DNA from 3 places in the Trichococcus sp. ES5 genome. Region 2 is predicted to be linked to each of the others. Evidence: riboswitches for the same ligand, from Rfam matches in the RefSeq annotation. Region 2 holds a riboswitch; each other region holds the start of a gene.
What was found. A riboswitch is a leader RNA that binds a small molecule or an ion and turns the genes downstream of it on or off. The one in region 2 is predicted to bind lysine.

Region 1: another riboswitch for lysine. It lies ahead of dapA (4-hydroxy-tetrahydrodipicolinate synthase); the one in region 2 lies ahead of dapD (2,3,4,5-tetrahydropyridine-2,6-dicarboxylate N-acetyltransferase).
Region 3: another riboswitch for lysine. It lies ahead of TES5_RS15800 (ABC transporter substrate-binding protein/permease); the one in region 2 lies ahead of dapD (2,3,4,5-tetrahydropyridine-2,6-dicarboxylate N-acetyltransferase).

The regions. Positions count from the first base shown of each region.
Region 1 covers NZ_FJND01000001.1:246,083-255,965, reverse strand. Annotated here, with positions in the region: gene TES5_RS01080 (serine hydrolase) at 1-793, shown strand, start outside; gene TES5_RS01075 (dipeptide epimerase) at 774-1,880, shown strand; gene TES5_RS01070 (C40 family peptidase) at 1,919-2,821, shown strand; gene TES5_RS01065 (dipeptidase) at 2,818-3,801, shown strand; gene dapA (4-hydroxy-tetrahydrodipicolinate synthase) at 3,856-4,743, opposite strand; lysine riboswitch at 4,884-5,030, opposite strand; gene TES5_RS01055 (VOC family protein) at 5,252-5,632, shown strand; gene TES5_RS01050 (DUF1345 domain-containing protein) at 5,670-6,332, shown strand; gene TES5_RS01045 (MBL fold metallo-hydrolase) at 6,347-7,711, shown strand; gene helD (RNA polymerase recycling motor HelD) at 7,939-9,883, shown strand, end outside.
Region 2 covers NZ_FJND01000006.1:42,922-52,804, reverse strand. Annotated here, with positions in the region: gene TES5_RS06780 (DUF2179 domain-containing protein) at 1-183, opposite strand, end outside; gene TES5_RS06775 (hypothetical protein) at 218-736, opposite strand; gene TES5_RS06770 (M20 metallopeptidase family protein) at 1,076-2,218, opposite strand; gene dapD (2,3,4,5-tetrahydropyridine-2,6-dicarboxylate N-acetyltransferase) at 2,250-2,963, opposite strand; lysine riboswitch at 3,122-3,267, opposite strand; gene TES5_RS06760 (aminotransferase class I/II-fold pyridoxal phosphate-dependent enzyme) at 3,614-4,780, shown strand; gene scfB (thioether cross-link-forming SCIFF peptide maturase) at 5,102-6,532, opposite strand; gene scfA (six-cysteine ranthipeptide SCIFF) at 6,574-6,729, opposite strand; gene TES5_RS06750 (aminotransferase class I/II-fold pyridoxal phosphate-dependent enzyme) at 6,900-8,372, opposite strand; gene TES5_RS06745 (NADPH-dependent FMN reductase) at 8,494-9,060, opposite strand; gene TES5_RS06740 (SMP-30/gluconolactonase/LRE family protein) at 9,161-9,883, opposite strand, start outside.
Region 3 covers NZ_FJND01000027.1:2,101-11,983, forward strand. Annotated here, with positions in the region: gene panC (pantoate--beta-alanine ligase) at 1-281, shown strand, start outside; gene panD (aspartate 1-decarboxylase) at 296-682, shown strand; gene TES5_RS13560 (lactate/malate family dehydrogenase) at 752-1,711, opposite strand; gene TES5_RS13565 (HAD family hydrolase) at 1,715-2,428, opposite strand; lysine riboswitch at 2,613-2,767, shown strand; partial or broken gene TES5_RS15800 (ABC transporter substrate-binding protein/permease) at 2,985-4,636, shown strand; gene TES5_RS13580 (amino acid ABC transporter ATP-binding protein) at 4,656-5,396, shown strand; gene def (peptide deformylase) at 5,459-6,019, opposite strand; gene gdhA (NADP-specific glutamate dehydrogenase) at 6,240-7,586, shown strand; gene pdhA (pyruvate dehydrogenase (acetyl-transferring) E1 component subunit alpha) at 8,196-9,305, shown strand; gene TES5_RS13600 (alpha-ketoacid dehydrogenase subunit beta) at 9,308-9,883, shown strand, end outside.

The DNA.
Region 1 (9,883 bases), on a different contig from region 2:
TTCCCGGCTAGAAAGCTTGCCGGGGAAAATCAGCTGCTACTACAAGGATCTCGTGGACGGAGATTCTTTCAGCTATAACAGCGCTGAACCGATGCATGCGGCCAGCATCATCAAGCTGTTCATCATGGTGGAGGCGTTCCGGCGTTTCGAAGCAGGGAGCCTGGATCCGAAGCAAAAGGTAGCCATCCGGGATCACGATCGGGTGCCATCCTGCGGTGCGCTGACCTATCTCCATGACGGCATCGAAGTGACCGTGATTGACTTGGTCACACTGATGATCATCTTGAGCGACAATACAGCCACGAATGTGCTGATCGATCTTTTGGGGTTCGCCGCCATCAACACGACCATCCATCGGTTGGGATACAGTGAAACCGGCCTTCTCCGAAAAATGTACGATACGGAGAAATCGGCAAAAGGCATCCAGAACCTCATTACGGCCGAAGAAGCGGGCGACCTGCTGGAACGGCTGCACCGCGGCGAAATCGTTTCCGACCAAGCGAGCGCGCAGATGCTGGCGATCCTGGCGAACCAACGCCTGAACAGCAAATTGCCGTTCTATCTCAAGCCGATGCAGCCGACTCCGAAAATCGCCCATAAAACGGGCGAAGACACCGGCATCACGCACGATGTCGGAGTCGTGTATCCGCCAGCAGGGCATCCCTTCGTACTGTGCTTTTTGGGGAACGGAACGGATGTCTGCCGTTTTGAACGATTCATGTCAGACAGTACGCTGGAGATCTACCTTGCCGGCGAAGAGAGGGGTTTTGATGATGAAAATCGGCAGAATTGAAATTGGTGAAGTGGCCATCCCACTGCGGACGCCATTCAAGACAGCCTTGCGCACGGTTGATGCTGTGAATGACATCCTGATCCGCATCGTGACCAATGATGGCACCTCCGGTTATGGAGAGGCGCCGCCGACTGCCGTCATCACCGGCGAAACAAAGGCTTCCATCCGCGAAGCCATCATGCAATACATCGCTCCGAGCATCATCGGGATGGAAATTTCCGATCTGGATTCCATCATGCGGAGGCTGCATGCCAGCATCGTCAAGAACACATCGGCTAAAGCCGCCGTTGACATGGCTGTCTACGATCTGTACGCTAAAGCGCTCGGCCAACCCTTGTATAAAGTATTGGGCGGGGCAAAACGAAAAATCGAGACGGACCTGACCATCAGTGCCAATCCCGTCGATGAGATGGTGCGTGACAGTCTGCAGGCTGTCCAGGACGGCTTCGGCATCCTGAAGGTCAAGGTCGGAAAAGGTGGGATCAAGGATGTGGAGAGCCTGCTGGCCATCCGCAAAGCAGTAGGACCGGACATCCTCATCCGGGTCGATGCCAATCAGGGGTGGAGCCCCAAGGAGGCGGTCCGCATCATCCGCTTGTTGGAGGATAAAGACATGCAAGCGGAGTTGGTGGAACAGCCGGTAAACGCACATGATTTGGCCGGCCTGAAATTTGTTACGCAACAGGTCCAAACGCCGATATTGGCTGACGAGAGCGTCTTCTCCGTGAAAGATGCGCTCCACATCATCCAGACCCAATCAGCCGATCTTATCAACATCAAATTGATGAAGACCGGCGGCATTCATGAGGCACTCAAAATCTGTGCTGTTGCGGAAACCTATGGAGTCGATTGCATGATCGGCTGCATGTTGGAAAGCAAGATTTCGGTCAGCGCAGCTGCCCATCTGGCAGCCGCCAAAAATATCATCACGATGGTCGACCTTGATGGGCCCTCGCTCTGCAGAATGGATGTCTATGAAGGCGGTCCGCTTTTCAGCGGGAGCACAATCAAGATGGGTGATGCGAACGGCATAGGCATCAACGCCTTTCCGAAGGCCCACTTTAAGAAACTCGGAGTCGTGAAATAAGCGACATTCAAATGAAAAAAAAGGGGAGGCAACGATAGATGGACTATGCGCTGATAAGCCGTTCCACCGTTCCGATTTATATTTTGCCCGGAACGAAGACCGTAAAGGAGGGACGCAGCTTCACCGCGATTGCGGATGAAGGCCTGTACGGCATGGGCGTCCGCATTACAGGAGAGGAGCAAAATGGTTATTTGCCGATCCTGACCCATTATGGTTATCCCGGCTATATCTGTGCTGCGGCTGTGATCAGGAAAAGCATTGGGGAGATGAAGTCGCGGGAAGCGCAGCCGCTATGCGTTGTGGATGCCATATTTGCAGACGTCACAAATGAGCCGTCCGTAAACGGCGTGATTCTCACTAGCTTGCCGAAGGGCGCGTTGGTGCAGCTGAATAGATTCGATACCGGGACAGCCTGGGCGGAAATCAGCTTGTTGGATGGTCAGCACGGCTACATCCGCAAACAGTTCCTGCAGGAAAAGGTATTCAGCCAATGCGGACTCTGGGAAACCGCACTTCCTCAGCGACCGGCTATTATGGATGAGGCAAGCTTCCGCTCCGGTGTCGTGAACGAAGCGAAGAAATACTTGGGCGTCCAATACCGCTGGGGCGGGAAATCGACGCTGGGGTTGGATTGCTCCGGCCTCACTTCCATGTGCTACATGCTGCAGGGCGCGTTGATTTATCGGGACGCCTGCATCGAACCAGGCTATCCGATTCGGGAAATACCGCTTGCGGACAAGCTGCCTGGCGATCTGCTCTATTTCCCTGGGCACATCGCCCTCTATATGGGAGACGGCCGCTACATCCACTCCACTGGCTTGGAAGGCAGCGGCGGAGTGGTCATCAACAGCCTGGACCCGGGTGCCAACGACTACCGAGCCGATTTGGCTGAAAACATCTATGCGGCCGGCAGTCTGTTTGCAGGGGAGGAAAAACTATGAAAATGATCGATTGCCATTGCGACACCTTGATGGCTCTGAATGATGCCCGCTTGGCTGGAACAGAGAAAACATTTGAACGAAACGACCTGCATGTCGACCTCGAAAAACTGGAAAAGGGGGATTACCTGCTCCAGTGTTTTGCGGCATTCGTCAATTATGCAGAGAGCCCCGTATCGCCATTATTGGAAGTAATCCAGGAAATCGATGTGTTCCATCAGTTAATGGCGCTTTATCCGGATCGGATTGCGCCGGCCTACCGATTTGCGGACATCGAGCGTAATCGCCAGAGCGGGAAAATATCCGGCTTATTGACCATCGAGGATCTTGGCTGCTGTTTCGGCGATCTTGCCGCTTTGCGCACGCTCCATCGGTTGGGGGCTCGGATGATGACGCTGACTTGGAACTATGAAAACAGTCTGGGATTCCCAAACAATCCGGTACTTGCCGATCCCGGTATCGATTACCCGGGCAGCGGGCTGAAACCTGCAGGTATCGCTTTCGTGGAGGAGATGGACCGATTGGGCATCATCATCGATGTCTCTCATCTTTCGGATGCCGGCTTCTTCGATGTCGCAGCGCATTCGCAACGGCCATTCATCGCCAGCCATTCCAATGCGCGCAGCCTATGCAGCCACCCGCGCAATTTGACGGACGAAATGCTGCGGCTGCTGGCCGACCGGGGCGGCTTTGTGGGCATGAACTACTGTCTCGCTTTCCTTGATGATAATCAAGAACGGCTAAAGGCCAGAGGGACCGCGGAAGCAGTCGTCGATCATATTGAGCATATCCGCAAAGTCGCAGGGCTGGACATCATCGGGCTGGGCTCGGACTTCGACGGCATCGATGTGACGATGCAACTGAAGGATGCCTCCGCGATGGGTCTGTTAGTTGAAACGATGGAACGGCGCGGCTTCACGACGACCGAAATCGAAAAGGTCTGCCATCAAAATGCGCTACGGATATTCAAGGAACTCCTATAGCATAAAAAATCCCTCAGGATGCTTGATGCTCCGGAGGGATTTTTGGCTCTGTTCTTAAATCAATCCAACTTTTTTCATGGCAGCGGCCAAACGGTCGATGACCGCTTGATCGGCATCCGTCAACGGCAGACGCATCGGGCCGACATTGAAGCCCAACAGCTGCATTCCGGCTTTCACGGGAATCGGATTCGGCTCTACAAACAGGCAGTCGATCAATTCTTTGTACTCGGCTTGCATCGCGGCAGCTTTTTTGATGTCGCCATCCAGGAAAGCATGCGTCATTTCGGCTGTCGCTTTCGGTGCGATGTTGGCAAGGACGGAGATGACGCCTTTTGCGCCCAAGCTCATCAAGGGGACGATCGTATCGTCGTTACCCGAATAGATGTCCAGGCGATCGCCCAAAAGACTCAAGTTGTCCACGGCTTGGCTGAAGTTCCCTGTGGCATCCTTCAACGAAACGATGTTGTCGATTTTCGCCATTTCCACCAAAGCTTCCGGGGTAATGTTCTGTCCGGTGCGGCCCGGCACATTGTAAAGGACGATCGGAACTTTCACGCTGTTGGCGATGGCTTTGTAATGTGCGATCAAGCCTTTTTGGGACGTTTTGTTGTAGTAAGGGGTGACGCTGAGGATTGCATCCACACCCGTTGCTTCAACCGCGCGCGTCAATTCGACCCCATGGCGCGTATCGTTGCTGCCGGCTCCGCCGATGACCGGGATGCGGCCGTTCACTTTTTCGACCGTGAAACGAATCAGATCCAGTTGCTCCTCATCGGTCAGCGTCGAAGCTTCCCCGGTTGTTCCGGCGATGATGATCGAATCTGTATTATTCGCGATATGGAACTCGATCAGTTCCGCCAATACCTCGTAGTTGATTTCCTGGTTTTCCGTATCTTTAAACGGCGTAACGATCGCAACGCCTGATCCTTCAAAAATAGCCATGCTTATCTTCCTCCTGAATTCTGTTTTTTATTTATGAATAGACAAAAAACGACTATGAGCAAATGGTCTCATAGTCGTTCAAAACAGGCTGCTGAAGCTGAATCTTTGCATCCATATCGTGAATTCCACCAATTTGCCCCAACGTGAGAAGCTCACCGAACAAAGCTGGGCGGCTTTGTCCGACAGTGCCAGATTTATTCAACCTTGGCCCCAATACAGAGTATTTCGGCAGCAACACCTTTCAGGGAATCCCTTACTGATTGTTAACCGCGACCTCTTCATCACATCGAATCGTATTTTGTTACTTCCACACTATCAAATAGAAATGAGTCTGTCAATCATATTCTGAGGGGACGCTGAGAATACGCTTTGGAAAAGATGGCAAAACAGACACAATCGTTTACGTTTCATCCGGATGCTTCCGGGAACGCATATGCGGCTGCGATGTGATAAAATCAGATTGAGGAAACGCTTTTACGGCAAGGATGATGAGAGGACGTGATGACCTATGAAAATTGAACATGTTGCAATGTGGGTGGACGATCTGGAACTGATGCGCGATTTTTATGTTCGTTTTTTTGATGGAAAGACCAATAAGTTGTACCGGAATCCGGATAAAGATTTCCAATCCTACTTTATCACTTTTCGCGAAGGAGCCCGGTTGGAACTCATGAAACGGATGGATGTCAAAGAGCGCTACCCGCTTGATATGTTGGGTTGGGCGCATCTGGCCATTTCGGTCGGCAGCAAGCAGAACGTCGATTATTTCACGGACCGGCTCATCAAAGCGGGATACACATGCAAAAGCCAACCGCGCGTGACCGGGGATGGCTATTACGAAAGCATGTTCCTGGATCCCGAAAAAAACGTCATCGAAATCACCATCTGAAATACAGCCAGGCCGAAAAAGCAGGGGGCGGACAGCCATGAGGAAAAGAAACCATCTATTTGCCGATCAAACGAAAGTCGGAACGGATCTGCGCAAAAAGAGGACGCGCTTCCTGATTGCCGGAATGATCGGGACGGTTATCGGGTTGGTCGGGGGGTTCTTTCTGCGTTGGGGACTGGCCCCGCTGATCGGTTGGGACAGCGCCGCAATCATTTTATTGTATTTGCTGTGGAAAGATTTTCATCCGCATGATGGTACGGAAACCGAGCGGATCGCGCAAGAAGAAGACATCCAATATTCGACGATCGATTTTTTTGTCCTGGTGGCCTGTCTGATCAGCATCGGAGCGGTCGCATTGATGCTGACGACGCATGAACGCAGTTTCGAGACGATCGGATTCGGCCTGTTCAGCATCGTGCTTTCCTGGACGACGGTGCATGCCCTCTATATGCTGCGGTATGCGGAACTCTACTATCGCGACGTAAACGGCGGCATCATTTTCGAGGGCACCGAAAAGCCCAATTTTTGGGACTTCGCCTATCTGGCGTTCACGATCGGGATGACGTATCAAGTCTCGGACACGACTTTCACAACGCCGGAATTCCGCAAAGCCGCGCTCGGGCATGCGCTGTTATCTTTCGTTTTCGGGACAGCGATCATCGCTACGACCATCAATTTTGTTGCCAGCTTAAACAGATAAGGGGGAGTTCATGCATGTTCTTTAAATCATTTTTCGATCCGCAACTGGCACAATTTTCCTATTTGGTGGGGTGCCAAAAAACCGGCGAAGCCATCCTGATCGATCCCTTGCGCAAGTTGGACGATTATATCAAGGCGGCCGAAGAGGAAGGCTTGGTCATCACGGCAGCCACGGAAACGCATATCCACGCCGATTATGCCTCCGGGCTGCGCGAAACCGGGAGAAGTCTGGGGGCCAAACTTTACGTTTCGGATCTGGGCGGGGAGGACTGGCATTACCAGGATCTGCCGGAAGGAAGCATCCTGCTGCAGGATGGGGACATCATTTCCGTAGGCAAGATCAAACTGGAGGTGCTGCACACGCTGGGCCATACACCGGAAAGCCTGTCGTTTCTGCTGACGGATATCGGCGGCGGTTCGGATATTCCGATGGGGCTGTTCACAGGCGATTTTATTTTCGTCGGGGATGTCGGCCGGCCGGACTTGCTGGAAGAGGCTGCGCATATGCAAGGTACCACTGAAATCGGGGCAAAAGCGATGTTCCGCTCGCTGCAGAAAATGGCTGACTATCCGGACCATCTGCAGATCTGGCCGGGGCACGGTGCCGGCAGTGCCTGCGGAAAGTCCTTGGGCGCCGTCCCGATCACCACTTTGGGCTATGAAAAACACAACAACTGGGCTTTCCAGTATGATGAGGAAACGAGTTTCGCCGAAGCTTTGACGGAGGATCAGCCTGAGCCGCCGACCTACTTTGCCCAAATGAAGAAAATCAACAAATTGGACAGCGGTGCCTACGTGCCTTATCCGGTCTTCCCGCTTCAGCAGGCCGGTCCGAACGATATCATCATCGATCTGCGCACGAAAGAGATGTATCAAACCGGGCACATCGAAAGAACGCTCAACATTCCGCTGAACAAAAAGTTTTTGGGTTACGCCGGCTGGTTTTTGGATTACGAAAAGCAAGTGACATTCATCGGGACCAAAGAGTCTGCTGAAACGGCTGCCCGCCAGCTCCAGCTGATCGGGTTCGACCAAGTCAGAGGCTATCTGGACTCCGGCCAAATCGCGGAAGATAAGCTGACCGAAACGATTACGGCAGCCGCCTTCGTCGCGCTTCGCCAGGAAAAGGATCTGCAGATATTAGATGTGCGTGCGCAGAGCGAATGGGACAAAGGCCACCTGTCAGATGCCAAGCGTGTGCTTCTCGGCAAGCTTTTGGAAGACCCGCTGCCGTTCAATAGGGATGAACCGCTGTACGTTCATTGCCAATCCGGCGTCCGTTCCGCCATCGCCATCGGTGCTTTGGAGGAGCGGGGATTCAAAAAAATCGTCAATATCCTGGGCGGCTACACGGCCATCGAAGCCACCCTCAACGCATAATCACAAACGCACCACAAGCTGCAAAACGGAAATCCGCACAACAAAAAAGGCCGGAAGGAAGAGCCGCAACAGGCATCTCCTTCCGGCTGTTTTTTGATTTGGAACGGTTTTTTCAAGGTGCCGGGAATAGCCAGAATCACTGTGCGATGGTATACTACTGATTGTCGCATTTGAGTGAAGAAGACCGAATAATCCGCGCGTTTTCTTAAGAGAGAGGAGTCATTTGGTTGCATAAAGATCTAACGAAAGAACAAGAACGCGTCCATCGCGTCATTCAAGTCATCAATGAAGAAAAAGCGCGATTGGCCGAGCAAGTAGAAGAAAAAAGCGAAAAGCAAAGACAGCAATTGAAGGAATCCAAAGAGATCAAAATCAGCCAAGGGTCCTCAGAGAGCGTCTGGGAATCGTCGGCGGAACTGCGGGCCTTCGAACAGGAACTGATGATTCGCAACAATGAATTACAGAACAGCAATGATCGTGTCGCAGTATTGGAAAAAATGCAGGATGAGCCTTACTTTGGTCGTATCGACTATCACGATGAGTACGGCAATGAAACCATCTATATCGGGATCGGATCTTTGTTCGAAAAAGATGAGAACCTGATCGTCGACTGGCGGTCACCCATTGCATCGCTTTATTATGAAGGCAGCAAAGGCGAAAAAGTGAAGCTGATGATAGCGGATCAACCGATGACATACGGCGTTGACCTGAAACGACAATTTTTGATCAGACAGGCGGAAATCATCCGCATGATGGACACGGACAATGTCATGGGCGATCCTTATTTGCTGGAAGTGTTGGAAGGACCTTCATCCTATCAGATGGGCACGGTCGTATCCACTTTGCAGAAAGAACAGAACCAGATCGTCAGGGAAACCAAAGCGGCCGTCACGCTGATAGAAGGGGTTGCCGGATCAGGAAAAACAGTTGTCCTGATGCAGAAAATCGCCTATCTGCTGTATGCTTTCCGAGACCAATTGAAGTCGGAAGAAGTCGTCCTGTTTTCCCCGAACAAAATATTCCAGGAATATGTTTCCCAAGTGTTGCCTGCATTGGGTGAACTGAATGTCGGAAATACAACCTTCAGCGAATTCATGGAGCGGAAGGTGACCGGATTTTCTTTGCGCGCCGATCAAGAGGACAGCTTAGCCAAGGTCACGGTACTGAAGGGCAGCTTGGCTTTTTATGAAGCGTTGCAGAAATACGGCGCGCTCCTGAAGAAACGCTACCTGAAATTCTCGGATATTCGTTTCCGCGGTGACATCATCCTTTCGGAGAAGGAGATCGAGTCGGCTTTCTATAGCATCGAAAGCCAAGGTTCATTGGCCAGCAAATTGGATATTCTCAAAAGACATTTGCTGCAGCGCGTGGAACGCATCCAACAATCGCAAAAAGGCAAGCCATGGGTCGAAAAAGAAATGATTGCCATGTCCGATCTGGATCTGTATCGTTACGAGAAAGAGACCCACAACCAAAAAGCGATGGAAGAGGCCATGACGGCTGATATCCTGGAGGACGCTTTCGAACCGATCGTCGCGAGGATCGAAGCGCTGGCCTTTATCCGTTATAAGAACCAATACATCCATTTCCTGAGAGCCGTTCCTAAATTGCTTTCATTGGATGCTTTCGGCTTGGATGAGGATGAATGGCGCACCCACATCGCTGTGGTTGCGGCACACATGGCAGAGAAGAGCGTGCTGCTTGAAGATCTGGATGCCTACTATAGTCTGCGTTTGTTGCTGAAGGGGCCATCCAGCGACATGAAATATCAATACATCTGCCTGGATGAGGTGCAGGATTTTTCACCTTTCCAACTGCAGATGCTGCAGCATGCCTACCCGAGCGCACGCTTCATCCTGAGCGGCGACTTGAATCAGAATATCCTGAACAGACGTCTTTCCTTTGATGATCTCCGGACCATTTTTTCCGAAAGTACGTTCCGTTCTTACCGTTTGCTGACCAGTTACCGTTCGACGAATGAAATCGTCCGTTTCTCGGAAAGCTTCATCGAAGGTGAAAAACCGGAAGGGACCTATATCCGTTCCGGCAAGAAACCGGAAGTGCTGCTGATCGACGATGGCGGGCTCGATATGGACTACATCAAACAGAAGGTGGATGCGAGCGTCGCTGCCGGCATGCGCGTGGCTTTCATCAGCCGCAATGCGGAAGATG
Region 2 (9,883 bases):
ATTGTCTAGACTGTTCATGACCATCGACAGACCCAATACATATATGACGATCTCCACCATGCTCAAGAGCGGAGCCAAGATGCGGTAACCCTTCATCGTCAGCATGAAGCGGATCGTATTCAGCGTCACATAACTCAAATTGATTGCAAATATTTTTGCCAATAATCCTAAATCGAAAATCACCATCACTCCTTATTATTCTCTACCGTTCGGTCCATCAGTATTGTGCAGGATGGCGGACGTATTCGCCGGTGACGATATCCATTTCCAACAATTCCCCGGTTTCGCCGTTATAGCGGTAAAAACCGACGGAACTGGACACTTCGGCCCCATTTTCGCGGACGTTGATGGTGGCTTCATTCCCCTCGACTGATTCGACAATGAACAAGTACACTTCGCTTTCGACATAACCTGTCAATTGCGTGATTGTCTGTTTTGCTTCAGTGATCAGCGTAGCCTGCTCAGCGGTTTGGTCAGTGCCAACGCTAGTTGCGGAATCTGCAGTAAGGCTGCTTGCCGATGGTGTTTGAGTCTGGACACTCTCGGATTTTTCCGAAATGCTTGCTCTGGAAGCTGCTTGATCGCTCGCTTCGCTGGCTGCTTGTGTATCGGATTGAACTTGTGAGGTGCTTGTCGCCTTCTCGGTAGCTGATGTGTCTGTTGCCGGATTTTGGCAAGCGACAAGCAGCCACGCGGTTGATCCTAAAAGAAATGCGGATAATCTCTTCTTTTGCATAATTCCCCTTCTTTCATACAGTATATGTTTCTATTGTACCTTTTTTGCGGAGAAATTGCTTTTGCGATCCATCAACTTAATCGAACCTTTACAATTTTATTGGATGTGGCGCAATATTGCAGCAGTTCATCAGGGCGGAAAGATAGTGTTGCCGTCCGGAACTCCGGTGAAGAAAACCTTCATCGTAGGACGGCGATGCATGATGAGTATGATGACCCGCTGCTCCGGCGAACCCCCTCGCCGGAGGACGGCAATCATCATCCACCCTGAAAGCAAAAAGCACCCTCACCGGGGTGCTTTTTCCCTTATATTATGTGTTCGGTGATTTGCTGTTGGCTTTCAGCCCTTCAGCCTTTCCTTTTCCAGGATCAGGTCGTAACATGCGATCCCTTTCAGCAACACCTTCTCGTCGAAGTTGAAGCGGCTGCTGTGGAGCGGATGTGTCCAGCCCATGTCGGGACGGCCGGTACCGAGCAGGATGAAGGCGCCGCGGATACTTTCTTGGTAGAAAGCGAAGTCCTCGGCCAGCATCAATGGTTTGATGACTTCGTAAGCATCGGCCGGCAAAGCATCCATCAACGTACCGATCATTTCGGCATCGTTCGTGACTTCCGGATAGAAATCGCGGATATCCAGCTTACAGCTGACGCCAGTCATACGTTCGACGCCGGCGCAGATGTCGGCAAGGCGTTCCTTGATGGAAGCATAGACCGCCTTGTCGTAACTCCGGATCGTCCCTGTCAATTCAGCCTTTCCGGCCACGATATTGCGGGCTTCCCCGGCAAGCAGCGTACCGATGTTCACGACAGCTGGTTGCAGCGGATCGAGATCGCGGGCCAGAATGTTCTGGACCGAAAGCAGGATCTGCGCGGCGGCGATCAAGGCATCCTTGCCGAAGTGCGGCTGCCCGGCATGCGAGCTGACGCCTTCAAGCGTGATGTCGAATTCGCCGTTGCGCGCCATCAACGGACCCTTGGCCAAGCCGAGAATACCTTCCGGCAGGCTCGGATACAGGTGGTAACCGTAGATTTTTTCGACCTGCAACTCCTGCAGGATCCCGGAATCCATGATCCATTTCGCACCGCCAGGCCCTTCCTCAGCGGGCTGGAAGACCAAAACGAGTGATTTTTCCAGCATCGGCAGGGACTTCAGGTATTTCGCGAAACCCAACAACAGGGCCATATGCCCATCGTGTCCGCACGCATGCATTTTACCAGGGTGAAGGGAAGCGAAATCCGCTCCAGTTTCCTCGGTTACCTCAAGGGCGTCCATGTCCGCACGAAAGGCAACTGCTGCCGGGGACTTACCCTCCAGAACTGCTACCCAGCCCGTTTCGGCGGTGCTGATCGGTTCGTAACCGAACGACACCAGCTTCTGGCGGACGTATTCCGAAGTCAACGGCAGATCGAAGCCGATCTCCGGAATCTGGTGGAGCTCCCTTCGAATCATCTTCACCGTATCGTATAATTCTGCAATCTGCATGCTGTTCACCTGGTCCCTCCGCGTGTAGTTATTAGTCTCTTAAATCAGCCAACAATTGCGTTTTTTCACTTGTCTTTTCGTCCTTCATCTTCACGATTTTTGCAGGGGATCCCGCAACTACCGCATTAGCCGGTACGTCTTCCAATACGATTGCGCCAGCTGCGACAACAGCGCCTTCGCCGATGTGCACGCCTTCGATGATGACAGCATTCGCGCCGACCAAAACGCCGTCTTCGATGATGACTGGTGATTTCGATGGTGGCTCAAGAACGCCTGCAACCACTGCACCTGCTCCGATGTGGCAGTTTTTGCCGATCGTGCCGCGTGCGCCGACTACTGCGCCCATGTCGATCATTGTGCCTTCGCCGATGACTGCGCCGATGTTGATGACCGCACCCATCATGATGACAGCGCTCTTGCCGATTGTTACATGATCACGGATGAATGAGCCAGGCTCGATGCGTGCATCAATTTTGGTAGTGTCCAACAGCGGAATCGCAGAATTGCGTCTGTCGTATTCCATGACTTGATCCTTGATCTTGTCTTTGTTTGCTTCCAAGAAAGGATAAATCGCTGAAGCGTCGCCGAAGACGGTATAGCTGTCTCCGCTTCCGAAGAATTTCAAGCCTTCGTAGGCAGGATTTTCAAAATCCCCCTTGATATAAAGTTTTATGGGTGTTTGCTTTTCGGCAGCTTTGATGTAAGCCGCGATTTCATAAGCATCTGTCAATAATAGTTCGCTCATTTTATGTTTCCTCCCGATCATTTTTTCTGTTCCAACATGCCTATTATAGCATGCCAGCCTATTTTTGCCCTATGCGGCGGACGACCGTTTGTTCCTGAAATGCAAAAAAAATAGCGGTAAGCGAGTGCTTACGGCTACGGAGACCTGCATTCGCCCAACCAAGCTAAAGCGCAATCCTTTGTCATCGGGCAACGACAATGGAACAGCCCCACATTTGTTCAACCTGGGTCCAGCATTCGCATGCTTCGGCGACCGTCCCTTTCCCTTGCGGTACTCTTGACCAGCCGCGACCTCTTTTTGCTTGGCGATTCATTTATTTTTCTAATCGTACACTTATCCGGCAGGCCTGTCAACCGCTCGGAGGAATAAGCTTGTTTCCGCTTGTCCTTTGGGTGTTTCGGAGGCACTTATTTGGATATGGACGGGACTCCGGATCGGAAAGTAACGGGAAGGATCGGCCTTCCCTATGTGAAAACGCTCATCAAACTCGCGGTTTTCTAATTTTTCATCCCAGCGTGTGCAACTTTGCATAGAAATACGCCTGCAATCGTGTTATGTTATTTTCATGAGTTTGGACGTCAGCAGTCGGTTGGCGTATGTTCGGCTATACATCAGATCAAGGATATTTCATCCGGAGGAGACAATAAATTATGAGTAGAGAAACGAATCGTTTTGTCAAGCAACTGAAAGGATCGCCCATCCGTAACTTCGACGCCGCCATCAGTGATGTGAAGGACCTGATCCGTTTCACGATGGGAGAACCTGATTTCGATACGCCGGATTTCATCAAGGCTGCCGCCACAGAGGCCTTGAACCAGAATCAAACGCACTATGCCCCTTCTGCCGGTGTTCTCGAGACCCGCAAGGAAATCGCAAAATTCATGGAGCGGAAATACGGCTTGCACTACAACCCGGAGAACGACATCGTCCTGACGGTCGGCGCAACGGAAGCGATCACCGCCTCGATGTTCGCGCTGATGAACCCGGGCGATAAGGTGATCATCCAATCGCCGGCTTTTCCGCAGTATGAATACGTTACGCATTTGGCGGGCGGGCACAGCGTCAAGATCGACACTTCGGAGACCGGCTTCCTGATCACACCGGAGGACCTGACGACTACGTTGGATGCGAATCCGGAAACGAAGATGATCGTGCTGACCTATCCCAACAATCCGACCGGCGCGACTTACACAAAAGAAGAAGTCGAAGCATTGGCCGCGGTCATCAGGAAATATGATGTTTTCGTGCTAAGCGATGAGATCTACAGCGAACTGACCTACGACGGTGGTCATACATCCATTGCCGAGTTTATCCCTGAGCAGTCGATCGTGATCAATGGCACTTCGAAAAGCTATGCGATGACCGGCTGGCGCGTCGGCTTTGTCGCTGCCAAAGCAGACTTGATCCGCGAAATTTTGAAATATCACCAAAGTCTGGTCACATGCGGTTCCACGCCTGCACAAATGGCGGCTGGCGTGGCCTTCCGCAACGGCGATGAAGTGACAGCCACGATGAAAGCCGCCTACCGCAAACGCCGGGACATCCTGTTGGAAGGTCTGACTGCTGCTGGTCTGAAGATGAACAATCCGGATGGTGCCTTCTACCTGTTCCCGCGCATTCCCGAGCAATACGGCGACGATGATTGGAACTTCTGCATCGACCTCGCGCGTAAAGCCGGCGTCGGCGTCATCCCTGGATCGGCTTTCGGCGAATCAGGAGTCGGCTATTTCCGCATGAGCTACGCCGCCAGCGATGAGAACGTCATCGAAGGCTGCCGAAGGATCGTTGCCTTCCTGGAAGAATTGAACAAGAAATAAGGGAATAAATGTTGAACCGCACAATCGCCCGATTGTGCGGTTTTTGTGTTGGGTTTGGGGTTTTAATTGTTGGCCGGAGATCCGGCCCGCATTTTTTTGGTTTGCTCCGGCGAGAGCCGGCCTCGCCGCAGTTGCGGCCGACATTTGGCTTTCTCCTCCGGGGAGGGTGGCTTCCCCGGAGATGGGGGTCACATTATTTTCTGTCCTCCTGCTAAGACTGCCTTAGCCGGAGGAGCAGCCGCCCACCCATCCCAACAACAAAAAGAAGCACGCACCGGTAACTAACCAGCGCGCACTTCTATCGTATTATCTCGTTATTTCTTACTCAGCAGCCATCGCTTCGGCTTCCATTTCGCGGATCGATTCCGCGACCTTCACCATCATCGAGCATTCCACGCGTTTGCGGAACAGATCGCAACTGAATTCATAATTGCCTTTCAAAGAACCGGTCGCATGCAGGGAGTTTGCAGGACAACCGCCGCTGCAGTACAATTTAGCCCAGCAATCCTGGCATTCCGGTTTGGAATAGCAGTTTACTTCCTTGAATTGGCACTGCAGTTCCGGTTTGGTCACGCCATCCCAGATATTGCCCAAGCTGAATTCTTCATCACCCACAAATTGGTGGCAAGGGAACAATTCGCCCCAAGGCGTGACAGCCATATATTCCGTTCCTGATCCGCAGCCGGAGATGCGTTTCTGGATGCAAGGGCCTTCGGAAAGGTCCAGCATATAGTGGTAAAAAGTGAAATCGTTGCCCTCTTCGCCACGTTTCAGCATTTCCTCAGCCAGTATTTCATACTGTCTGTACAGTGCCGGAAGATGTTCCTCCGTCAACGCGTAAGGTTCGGAAGGATCGCAGATGACAGGTTCCATCGACAATTTGTCGAATCCGAGATTAGCAACGTGGAAAATGTCATTTGTGAAATCGACGTTATTGCCTGTGTAAGTGCCGCGGACGTAGTATTCCTTATCGCCGCGCCCTTCCACGAATTTCTGGAATTTCGGCAAGATGTAGTCGTAGCTGCCTTTTCCGTTAACAGTACGGCGCAGACGGTCATGGATTTCCTTGCGTCCGTCCAAGCTCAAAACGACGTTGTACATTTCTTTGTTCAGGAACTCATTGATTTCGTCGTTCAAAAGCATCCCGTTTGTCGTGAAAGTGAAACGGAAAGTCTTTCCGGACTCCCCTTCCTTGCTGCGCGCGTATTCGACGATTTGCTTGACGACGCGCCACGCCATCAACGGCTCGCCGCCGAAGAAGTCGACGTCCAGGTTGCGGTGGAATCCGGAATTCTCAAGCAGGAAATCGATCGCTTGCTTGCCGACTTCGAATTTCATGATCGCCCGGTCACCATTGTACTTGCCTTGGCTCGCGAAACAGTAATCGCATGTCAGGTTGCAAGTATGTGCCACGTTCAGGCAAAGAGCCTTCACGAACGTTTGGCGGTTCTTCAAGTCGATGGAAAGATCTTGGTACAAGTCTTCCGTGAACAATTCCCCGTTTGCCTTCAATTCTTCGACATCCGACAGCGTATCACGGATTTCCTGTTCATTGATTTCAGGGTCGTTCGCATATTGTTCCAGCATCATCGTCACAATCTCTTCGACCGGCGTTGCTTCGTAGAGTGCGATGATGTCGAAGGCAAGGTCGTCCACGACATGCACAGCACCGCTGTAGGTATCCATTACGATATTGTATCCATTCAGTTTATATTGATGAATCATTTCGGTTTCAAACTCCTTTTTGTCCATAAAATTGCCGCCCAACTGGAATCAATCGGGCGGACTCTTTTTTACTTCGCTGTTTGTCTAGGGTTCACACAGCTTTGGTTGGCGATTCCGCAAGAAGTTTTGCATGCGGATTGGCAAGATGTTTGGCATGCGCCGCAGCCGCCGTGTTTGGCAGTATCCTTCAGGTTGCGGGTGCTTAATGTCACGATTCTTTTCATAACGACATCTCCTCTGAAACAGGTTAAGGAAGCATATTGCTTGACAGAAAAACGCTCCCTTTGTGATTAATTTTACCAACAAATTGTTAGCCCGTCAATCTACCGTCCTATCAGCATAGTGACCGTTTTTATCGCTATCGTGATTCATCCAATAACTATCAAAATGCAAGTTAGTGAGCAAGGCTTTCGTGATGCATAATTTGGATATTTTCCGGAAGCCCATCGGCATCGCTGTAGACCTTTGTTCCCTTTTCCAAAAGCGTATGGACTTGGCGGATAAACCCATTGCTGATCCCTTCTCCAGGCACCAGCAAAGGAATTCCGGGCGGATAAGCCCAGACGTATTCGGCTGCTGTTTGCCCTATCGCGTTTTCAATCGGGCAATCTACTTTTTCCGATTCCAAGGCCTGCCAGATTTCGCATTGCTTATCGGGTAAGGAGAATAGCAACGTTCCGTTGTACAGAGTGTGCTCGCCAGACTTAGAGTCGAGCGTGCCGTCGATGGCCAATAGCGCATCGGCCAAAGCATCCATAGCGACGTCAGTATCGCAGACGCTGGTCATCGCCAACGCATGATCGCCGTAAGCCATCTCCATTTCAATATGGTATTCGCTCCGCAACATTTCGGAAAGTTTCTGTCCGGTCAATCCGGTTCCTTGCGTCGAAATCAAAATTTTGCCTTTGTCGAAGGCGAAAAAGGTTGGGTGCAGCGCCGACCTATCGTTCCCGTGGCAAAGCACCTTGAGATGCTGTAGCTGTTCCATTTTTTCCGAGAAGCCGGCTAACCTTTGATTGTAGTTTTCGAATAGCTGCTCTCCCTCGTCCCGCAGCAAGCGGAAACAGCGGTCGATCGAAGCCATCAATACATAGGACGGTGAACTGCTTTCGAAGATGGCGAGTTGCCGTGCCACTTCTTCCGGTCTGATCAGGTCGCCAGTAAGATGGGCCAAAGACGTCATGGTCAACGATGGCAACGTCTTATGCAGACTCTGAATTACGATGTCAGCGCCCAGTGCGGTCGCGCTGGACGGAAAATGTTCCGAGTGATTGAAATGCGAGCCGTGCGCCTCATCGACCAACAATGGGATGCCGTATGCATGGCAGATTTCCGCAATCGCCGCGATATCACTGACAACGCCTTCGTACGTCGGCGAAGTCAATACGACCAACTGCGTATCCGGATGCGTTTTTAGCGTATCTGCGATGCTCGCAGTCGCAATACCACCATAGATTCCAAACGCTTCGTCCATCTCAGGCATCAGATAGACGGCTTCCAATCCAAAAAGCTCGATCGCATGGTAGACTGACTTGTGGCAATTCCGGGCGATGGCAATCTTGCCACCTCGTTTCATCGCGGCGCGGATTCCCGCCAAGATTCCGCAGGTACTGCCGTTCACGAGGTAGAATGAGCGCTCGGTGCCGTAGAAGTCTGCGATTTCTTCCATATATTCATTGAGGATGCCGCTCGCGCCGTGCAGATTGTCGAATCCGTCTATTTCCGAAATGTCGATGCTGTAAGGCAGATCTGTGCCAAGCAGAGCGGTGTTCCGCTTATGCCCCGGCATGTGCATCGGAATGCTGTTGGATGCCGCATGTGCTTTCAGTCTGTCCGACAAAGAAGGTTTATTTGTATGTTTATCCATTTGTTTTTCCTTTTCTGGGTGATAGTTGTCTGCCTTCATTATAGCAGAGGAAAAAAGAACCGAGACAAACAAAATACCCATCCTCACGCTTTTTCGTGAGGACGGGTATTTCCAGCGTTTACTATTTCGGTTGTTCTGTGCTTTCGATCAATTGGACAAAAGCATCCACAATTGATTGGAAATATTCTTTCGTCGTTTCTTCCTTAACGGAACCGTCTTCGTTCAACAATTTGTGGACATTTCCGATATAGGCTTCCGGCTGCTGCAAAGGCACCATATTAAGGAAAACAAGCACTTGCCTTAAGTGATGATTTGCACCGAATGCCCCTAGCGCACCCGGGGATTGGCTGATGACCGCGACCGGCTTACCGTCCCAAAGGTTGGCACCATAAGGCCGCGAACCGACATCCAAGGCATTCTTCAAAGCCGCCGGATAGGAACGATTGTATTCAGGGGTCACAAGCACAAAGGCATCATAGCTTTTGATTTCTTCACGGAACGGGGTGTATGCATCAGGAAGCATGCCCGCCACATCGTCGAAATCCTGATTATACAAAGGTAAATGGCCAATTTCCATCAACTCAGTTTCATACCCGTCCGGGAACAGTTCCGCAAACGCCAAGGCCACTTTTTTGCTGTAGGCCTCTTCGCGCAGACTGCCAACCAAGAATCCGATCTTCTTCACCATAAAAATCATCGCCTCTCTTATTTTTGAATTGCTTCACACTCTTATTATAGTGAAACAAAACTACCTTTTCCAATGATTTGATTTACCAGAGAAGCCTCTTCTAAGACAACTTCACGCGGAACAATCCGCCAGCCAACGGCTCTTGCGTTTCGCCATCCTTTGCGGTCGTTATATACAGATACTCCAAATTTTCCCCACCCAGACAGCAGGACGTCACATTCTTAACCGGCATCCGGATTTCCTCAAGCTTTCCGCCGCTCTCCGGGTCCCACCTGCAGACTTTTTCGCCGCCGTATTGCGCCACCCAGATCATACCTTCCAGGTCCACACACATGCCGTCCGGATTGCTACCATCAGTAATTTCAATCACATATTTTTCAAATATCGCTTCACCTGTTTCAGGATCATAAGCATAGCTGCCCACTTTTTTGGTCGGCGTGTCAATGAAATACAGCGTCTTTCCATCCGGTGACCAGCCCATCCCGTTGGCTAAAGTGAGGCCATCCAAAACTGTTCGGACCGTACCGTCCTTTTCGATGGCGTATAAAGCGGCTTCCCCTTCATAGGTATCGTCATAGCCCATCGTCCCGACAAGCAGACGGCCTTTCGGGTCCAGCTTCCCGTCGTTGTAGCGCATCCGTTCATCGTCGTGTGCCTTTGCCACTAGTTGCTTTTCTTTCGTCCGCGGATCGATCCGGAAAATACCGCTTTTTTCAGCCTCCAGAATCATGCCCTTCTGATCGAGAACGGCGCATCCGACTGGCCCCTCAGTTAAGTAGGTCCCCACCTCCCCAGTTTCAGGATCGATGGCGTAGATCATGTT
Region 3 (9,883 bases), on a different contig from region 2:
ACAGTTACCTGTCAGCAGATGAGCGTAAGGCCGCACTGGTGCTGAGCCAAGCGCTCGAAGTCGCCAAGCAGTTGCTTGCGAACGGAGAACAGAATGCTGCCAAAATCCGCAATGCGATTTCGGAAACGATCCAAGCGGAGCCGCTGGCGAAGGTCGACTATGTGGAGTTGGTGGATGCGCGTACGCTGCAGCAAGTGGACAGCGTCGAGCGACCTGTATTGGTGGCTTTGGCGGTTTATATCGGAAAAACGCGTCTGATCGATAATTTTATCACGGAATAAGTGGGGGAAAAACAATGCAACTCAATATGCTGAAAAGTAAAATACACCGCGCCGTCGTTGTCCAAGCGGAGCTTTCCTATGTGGGCAGCATCACTGTCGACAAGGACTTGTTGGATGCTGCAGGACTGATCGAATATGAAAAAGTCCAGATCGTCGACATCGACAACGGTGCAAGATTCGAAACGTATGTCATCGCAGGCGAACGCGGCTCGGGCATGATATGCTTGAACGGTGCCGCCGCCCGCTGCGTTCAGGTGTCGGATAAGATCATCATCATGGCTTACTGCCTGATGGATGAACTGGAAGCGAAGGAACACAAGCCGCTTGTGGTGTTTGTGGATGAGCAGAATGCCATCACAACAGTCACGCGCTACGAAGAACACGGCAGACTCAGTATGTAGACTATCCGTACAGGGACAAAAAAGCGCAACCGCATCCGGCCAATCGGCCATGATGCGGTTGCGCTTTTCCTATTTCACGGATTGCAGCGTAAATTGAATATCTTTGATGGAGAGTTGCAGTTTTTCGTATTCCTCATTATCCAGCGGCAAAGGGATCTGTTTCTCCAAGCCGTTCCTGCCGATGATGCAAGGCATGCTGAAGGCCGCTTCGCCGTGGCAGTTGTATAAGCCATTGACAGTTGCGGTCACAGGGAAGATGCTTTTCTCGTCCAGCATGACAGCGCGGGCCAAGGCCGCTGCGACTTCCCCGATGCCTGAATTCGTCCAGCCTTTCCAGTTGAAGACATCAGATGCCGTGTGGACCACTTCTTGGCTGACGAATTCCTGGTCCAATGGTATTGCGGGCATTAATAAAGCATCGCTTTGGGAAAGGGTGAGCGCACCCACAGTCGTGCTGCTGAAAGCCGGGAAGGCGGTACTGCCGTGTTCGCCCATGATGTAGCCGCTGACGTTCTTTGGATCGACCTGATAGTGGGCAGCAACAATCTGACGGTAGCGGAAAGTATCCAAAGTCGTTCCGGTGCCGAAAATCTTGCCTTTCGGATAGTTGAACTCATTTTCGGCGATGTAGGTGATTGTATCGACCGGATTCGTTATCAGGATGATGATGGCATCTTTTGTGTACCGGGTGATGCCTGTCATGATTTTGCGTATTTCAATGGCATTCTCTTTGCCCATCAACGCTCTTGGCGGCATATCTTCACCCGGGCGCGCCTTCTCACTGACGCCCGCGGAAATGATGATGATGTCGGCATCGGCGCAATCCGCGTAATCGCCGGCGTATATTTTACTGTTGGTCCGGTAGCTGGCGGCCAACGCATGGCGGTGGTCAAGAGCCTCGCCTCTTGCCGTGTCCTTGTTGCTGTCGATCAGGATGATATCGGAAAATAAGTTGAGGTGACTGCAGTCGGTCAATACCTGGGAACCGACATGGCCGACCCCGATGATGGCTAATTTTGTCTGGATCATAGGTCACATTTCCTTTCGTTTTGAGATGTTGTCATTTATGGCTTGGTGCATTTCCGCAACAGAATAGAAGGTTGGCTCCAGCACCATTTTTTCATCCTCCTGCTTGCGGCGATGGTTGTACCACAAGGTAGTCCAACCGGCAGCCTGACCGCCGATGATATCCGTTTCATACGTATCCCCGATGAAAAGCAGCTCGCCGGGAGTTGCGTTCAAAGACTCCTGAACATGCGCGAAGGCTTCGGCATAGGGTTTTGGGCAACCGATATTTTCGGAAATGAAGATGCGTGCTGGCGGCACCCATCGCTCCAGATTCAAGGCGTTGAATTTTTTCATCTGGTGTTTTTCAGGACCGTTTGTGAAGACGGCAATTGGTATATTTCTATTTTCCAGTTCATTCAAAAGCCGCTCGATACCGGGACTCAACACAATCTCTCCTTGCCTTTTTTGATAGGATTTCTGGAAGTGCATCGCTTCTTCGGCGGTGAGCGGAAGACCCAAGTCGGCGAATGTATGCTGTGTGCGCATGATGTGTGACTCGGCTAGCGTCAGCTCCCCGCTGGAGAATAGGTCGAAGGCGTTGTCACAATGCTCGCGGAAAAGAGCGAAGCTGGCTTCGTTACTGTAGTTGTTCCTAAAGCTGTAATCTGCCAATGTTTGGAAGAACGGCCTTGATGTGTCGTATAGGGTATCATCCAAATCGAATAGAATAGTAAACATTATTGAAACAGTTCCTCCCTTTTGTTATTAAAGTCAGTATAGCATCCAAAATCGGTATTTAAAATGAAATAAAACAAGGACAGCCAGTGCGTGAAGGGTACTGGCTGGCTGAGCAAAGCTCTTTTTGTTGCAAATTAAAATTACGTACAGTATAATAGCATACAATAATGTCATACGATCATACAATAATGGAAGAGGCTGCGGACATCAAGAGTAAAATGCCCATTTGAAAGGGGTGTTCGCCGAAATACAGCATTGGCTGTGTTGGGGTCAGGATTAAGAATCCTGGCACTGTCAGAACGATTTGCCCAAAATCGTTTGTGGAGTACTTTCGGTATTGCGGGCAGAAGGAAGCTGGATTATAGGGCCTTTTGCTTTATAGTCTATTTTTTTGCACAAAAACGGACTGAATTATCGTTGTTATGACGCTCTATGGGTAGAAAGGTGGACAAAAACGTAGTTGGACAAGAGGGTTGTTTAATTTTTTTGAGCATGTAAATAGGACTATAAACATTAGGAGGAACTAGAGATGAAAGTAAAAACATGGAAAACAACAATGGCGGCTTTGATGGGTTTGTTTATTTTAGCGGGTTGCGGTAACGGAACTACTGAGGATTCATCGGCAGCAGATGGTTCGGCTGAATCGGATGCATTCGTAGTCGGAATGGAAGCGGGATATCCGCCTTTTAACTGGACACAAAATGATGACAGCAATGGCGCAGTGAAAATTGATGGCGCGGACGGTTACGCAAATGGCTATGATGTTCAGATGGCCCAAAAAGTGGCGGACGGCTTAGGCAAGGAATTGGTCATCGTCAAAACAGAATGGGATGGTCTGGTTCCGGCATTGGTTTCATCTAAAATCGATGCAATCGTTGCAGGTATGTCTCCGACAGATGAACGCAAAGAAGCAATCGATTTCTCGGATTCCTACTATACTACTGAATTGGTAATCGTCGTAAAATCTGATGGGGCTTATGCAAATGCAACAACTTTGGCTGACTTCGCTGATGCAAAAGTCACTGCACAGTTGAACACGTTACATTATGGCGTCATCGATCAGATTGAAGGCGTGCAAAAGCAACCGGCAATGGATAGTTTCACATCTATGCGCGTCGCATTGGAGTCAGGCACAATCGATGCTTATGTCTCGGAACGCCCGGAAGCAATCAGCGCTTCAGCAGCCAATTCAGCTTTCAAAATGATCGAATTGGATCAAGCGGATACGTTTGAATTATCCGTGGCTGATTCAGAGATCGCAATCGGCTTGATCAAAGAAAGCGAATTGAAAGATCAGATCAACGAGATTCTGAGCGGTATCACCGAAGAAGAACGAATCCAAATGATGGAAGAAGCAATCAAAAACCAACCATCAGCTGAATAATTCTGGTGGATGGGACATCAAAAAGGGGCATAAATTAAATGGAGTTTAGTTGGGTTATCCGCATCATCGAAGAAAACTGGAGACAGTTTTTATCAGGTGCGTGGACAACATTATATATAGCTTTAATCGGGACCATCATTGGGTTGGGAATCGGTCTTATGATTGGTGTCATCCGTACGATTCCGGTTGCTGAATCGGGATGGAAAAAACATGTGTACAATGTGGTGAATTTTTTGCTGTCATGCTACATCGAAATTTTCCGTGGTACGCCGATGATCGTTCAAGCAATGGTCATCTATTATGGCGCGGCTCTGGCGTTTGATATTGACATGAACCGTATCTTCGCAGCGTTGCTTATCGTATCGGTCAATACAGGTGCTTACATGTCGGAGATTGTCCGCGGTGGAATCATTTCCATCGACAAAGGGCAATTCGAAGCAGCCCAAGCAATTGGGATGAACCACCTGCAAACGATGCGCAATGTCGTCATGCCTCAGGTCATCCGGAATATCTTGCCGGCGACAGGGAACGAATTCGTCATCAATATCAAGGATACGTCCGTGTTGAACGTCATCTCCGTTTCGGAATTGTTCTTTACGACCAAATCGATTTCCGGAAATAATTTCCGTTATTTCGAATCATTCTTCGTGGCTTCACTCATTTACTTCGTCATGACCTTCACGGTGACACGCATTCTTCGTGCCATCGAAAGAAAAATGCAAGGCCCTGATAATTATCAGATGATGGGTGCGGGTCAAGACCAATTGACTACACCAGAATTAATGGCTCGCAAAAAACAAGCAGAAAGAGACAGAGCAAATTAATTGCCACGGGAGGAATCATTTGATGGAAAAAGTAATCGACGTACAGCATCTGAAGAAGAACTTCGGTCAGCATGAAGTGCTGAAGGACATCGATTTCAGTGTGAATAAAGGGGAAGTTGTTTGTATCATCGGTTCATCAGGGTCCGGTAAATCGACGCTATTGCGCTGCATCAATCTACTTGAAAAACCGACAGCGGGAGAAATCATCTACAACGGCGAGAACGTTTTGGACTCGAAGCATGATATCTTCAAGTACCGCAGTAAATTAGGGATGGTATTTCAGCAATTCAATTTGTTCAACAATTTGGATGTGCTGCATAATTGTACTGTAGGACCTGTGAAGATTCTGAAAAAGTCCCAACAGGAAGCCGAAAAAATCGCCATGGGCTACCTGGAGCAGGTCGGAATGGGTAAATTCATCAATGCCAAACCGGAGCAGCTGTCAGGCGGCCAAAAACAACGCGTTGCCATCGCCCGCGCGTTGACGATGGAGCCGGATGCGCTATTGTTCGATGAGCCGACATCGGCTTTGGATCCGGAGATGGTGGGCGAAGTTTTGAAAGTCATGAAGGATCTTGCCAACAGCGGCTTGACGATGATCGTCGTGACGCATGAAATGGAGTTCGCGAGAGAAGTTTCCGATCGCGTCATCTTCATGGATCAAGGCGTCATTCTGGAGCAGGGAGCCCCTGAAGAAATCTTCTATCATCCAAAAGAGGATCGGACGAAGCAATTCCTGGAGAGATATCTTACAAAATGAAAAAAAAGAAGAACGGTTCTGCACTAAATGCAGGTCCGTTCTTCTTTTTTATTCATTTCTTCCTATTCGATGATGATGACATCGTCTGCAACTGCAAAGGGTGCCTGTTCATTGATGTGATCGTAGAACATAACGCCGTTAAGATGATCGATTTCGTGCTGGACTACAATGGCCGCATAACCTTTGTAGCGGGCTTTGTGCGTGGCTCCTTCAGCATCCTGGTAAGCTACCGTAATACGGCTATGCCTGACGACAAAGCCTGGTACTTCACGGTCCACTGAAAGGCAGCCTTCTCCACCTTTTAGGCAGGCACTTTCAATCGAGTGGCTGATGATTTTAGGGTTGAACATAATTTTAGCCAATTCCGGAGGATCATCTTCGTATTCCCCTGGTATCAGCAAAGCAACGATGCGTTTGGATACGTCGATTTGTGGTGCTGCCAAACCAACGCCTGCGCGCAAGTTGAGTTGCTCGGCAATTTTTTCATCCTGACTGTTCGAAAGGAACTCCATCATTTCTGCAGCGATACTTCGATCTTCTGCAGATAACGGAAAAGTGACCGGGTCGGCTGACCTGCGCAATGTAGGATGACCTTCACGGATGATGTTATCCATCGTGATCATGCATGCATTCCTCCTTTTACTGGTTTTTATATTGAAATGATTGGACTTGCAAACTGCAAAACACTTCACGTTACATAGTACACGTTTCGAAAAAAAAAAGCTAGACTCATCTTTTCTCTTGTAATATAGAATGGGTATGTGTAAAATAGAAAAATGAAAAAATGATTACACAATGGTGTGAGGTTTTTTTAACTCTATAGCGAAAGAAGAGATGATTTTTATGACAGCTGCTAAAGATTATATTGAAAAAGTCTATAAAAAGGTTGAAGATAGAGGCCCGCATCAAAAAGAATTCTTACAGGCGGTAAGAGAGTTGTTCGATACGATCGAGCCTGCTTTGGAAAAAAATCCGCACTATATAAAATGGAACATTCTTGAAAGAATGGTGGAGCCTGAACGCATCGTTTCCTTCCGGGTTCCTTGGATGGATGATAAAGGGGATGTTCAAGTCAACAAAGGATTCCGCGTCCAATTCAATTCGGCTATCGGACCCTATAAAGGCGGTCTGCGCTTTCATCCTACCGTCAATGAGAGCATCCTGAAATTTTTAGGTTTTGAACAGATCTTCAAAAACAGCCTGACCGGATTACCGATCGGCGGCGGAAAAGGCGGATCCGATTTCGATCCTAAAGGCAAATCCGATGCTGAAGTGATGCGTTTCTGTCAATCATTCATGACTGAGCTGCAAAGACATATCGGCCCTACGCTGGATGTTCCTGCTGGCGATATCGGTGTTGGTGGACGTGAAATCGGCTATATGTATGGCCAATACAAACGCTTAAACGGTGCTGAAACAGGTGTTCTTACCGGTAAACCAGTCGTCATGAACGGAAGTTTGGCGCGTACAGAAGCGACTGGATACGGCTTAGTGTACTATACACAGGAAATGCTGAAAGCAAATGGTAAATCGTTTGCCGGTCAAAAAGTAGTTGTTTCCGGAAGCGGAAACGTGGCTATCTATGCTATCCAAAAAGTTCATGAATTTGGCGGAACTGTTGTAGCTTGTTCGGACTCGAACGGTTATATCTACGATGAAACAGGTATCGATGTCGAATTGCTACAGGATATCAAAGAAGTTCGTCGCGAAAGATTGACGGTCTATGCTGCCGAAAAAGCGACAGCGGTTTATAAAGACGGTAGCGTTTGGGACGTCGATCTTAAATATGACATTGCTTTGCCTAGTGCAACACAAAATGAAATAGATAAAGAACAGGCTGAGAGATTAGTCAAAGCTGGCGTTTACTGTGTCAGCGAAGGCGCGAACATGCCGAGTACGTTGGAAGCTGTGGAAGTCTATGCGGACAATAATATTTACTATGGTCCGGCTAAAGCGGCCAATGCAGGGGGAGTCGCCACTTCGGCACTCGAAATGGCGCAGAACAGTGCTCATAGCCATTGGACATTCGAAGAAGTTGACGGTAAGCTACAGGCTATCATGGCAAACATATTTAAGACAGCTGAAAAAACAGCGGAAGAATATGGCATACCGGGAAATTATTTGGCAGGCGCCAACATCGCGGCGTTTGTGCAAGTTGCCGATGCCATGATTTATCAAGGCTTAGTGTAATAAAGCGCAGTACAAATTCAAATAAAAAAGGTCATTTCTTAATTGAAATGGCCTTTTGTTTTGTTCATGAGATGAATGAAGAGTTATTTTAATCAAATTTTCATAGTGATGAGATTGTGATTTTTTGAATGAACAGAACAACTGAATATGATCCGAGAAAAAATAAAAAATCAACTGTGAAAAACTGAAAAATTCGATATTTAAAAGAGGTAGTTGTAACGAATGGGCTGTTATACTTTTGAAAGCCCATGCCATCAATGCTTGCTGTTTTATGTAATAACAGTTTTGTTTTGGTTATAATACAGAATCTTTGTATCTGATTGCGACAATCTGTAAACATACATAATAATGATGTTTCAATATAAATCAAAATAGCGTGATTGGAGTCTCGTTAAAAAATGAACAATAAAGAATTGCTAAACGCTTACAAATAAGCAGTGGTGGATTTTCTGTGCACAAAAAATGAAAACTGTCCTTTTACCTTGCATATATCTCGGATGCGTGGTAAATTATTCATGTAACAACTGTGAATTGATACAGTTGAAATCATCTGTATAAACCTCATCCAAAGAGATGAAATATCAAGGGAATAGAGAGGAAAGTGTTAGCATGGCTACAAAACAAACAAAAATCGACATTGACGCATTACTAAGCAGCACGAACACAGATTTTCGCATGGTCCAAATCATGGACGAAGAAGGGAATATTGTAAACCCTGATCTAATGCCAGATCTTTCTGATGAACAATTGGTTCAATTCATGACAGATATGGTATGGTCCAGAATTTTACATGAACGTTCAACTGCGTTGAATCGTCAAGGTAGATTAGGTTTCTATGCGCCGACAGCCGGCCAAGAAGCGAGCCAGTTAGGCAGTATTGCAGCAATCGAAAAAGAAGATGTATTGTTGCCTGGTTACCGCGATGTTCCTCAATTGGTCAAGCATGGATTACCATTGACGCAAGCTTTCCTTTGGTCGAGAGGTCATGTGGATGGCAATAAATATGCTGACGACATCCAAGCTTTACCGCCGCAAATCATCATCGGCGCACAATATGTGCAAGCTGCAGGAGTAGCATTGGGATTGAAGAAACGCAACAAGAAAAATGTTGCCATCACATATACTGGTGACGGCGGAAGCTCGCAAGGGGATTTCTATGAAGGAATCAACTTTGCCGGCTCCTACAAAGCACCTGCCATCTTCTTCATTCAAAATAACGGATGGGCGATTTCAACGCCTCGCCACGTGCAGACCGCTGCTCAAACTTTAGCGCAGAAAGCTATGGCTGCCGGAATTCCTGGTATCCAAGTCGACGGGATGGACATCTTGGCTGTCTACGCGATAACCAAAAAAGCAAGAGAATATGCTGTTGCCGGAAATGGGCCTGTCTTGATCGAAACAATCTGCTACCGCTTCGGTCCGCATACTTTATCAGGTGACGATCCGACACGTTACCGTGACACTGCCGAATTGGAAGGCTGGCAAGCAAAAGATCCATTGATCCGCATGCGCAAATTCTTGACGGCAAAAGGTCTATGGTCTGAAGAAAAAGAAAATGAAGTCATCGAATCAGTCAAAGAAGAAATCAAAGATGCCATCAAGGAAGCTGATCAAGCTCCTAAACAAAAAGTATCTGACTTCTTGAAGAGCATGTTCGAAGAACCAAATCAAACTTTAGCAGAACAAATCGCATACTACGAAGCAAAGGAGACTAAATAATCATGGCACAATTAACTATGATCCAAGCCATCACTGATGCGCTTGCAATTGAACTTGAAAACGATCCAAACGTTCTGATCTTCGGAGAAGACGTTGGTAAAAACGGCGGTGTATTCCGTGCGACACAAGGACTTCAAGAGAAATTCGGCGAAGATCGCGTGTTTGATACTCCTTTAGCTGAATCCGGTATCGGTGGTTTGGCATTCGGTTTGGCCTTAGAAGGTTTCCGTCCTGTCGCGGAAATTCAATTCTTCGGTTTTGTATTTGAAGTAATGGATACAGTTGTAGCGCAGGCTGCACGTACACGTTACCGCATGGCAGGCACGCGTAATCTGCCTATCGTTTTCCGCTCTCCTTTCGGTGGCGGTGTGCATACACCTGAATTGCACTCGGATAACTTGGAAGGCTTGATGGCCCAATCACCAGGTTTGAAAGTGGTTATCCCTTCGAACCCATACGATGCAAAAGGTTTGTTGATTTCAGCTATCCGTGACAACGATCCCGTTGTCTTCTTGGAGCACATGAAATTGTACCGTTCATTCCGTGATGAAGTTCCTGAAGAAGCGTACACTGTTCCT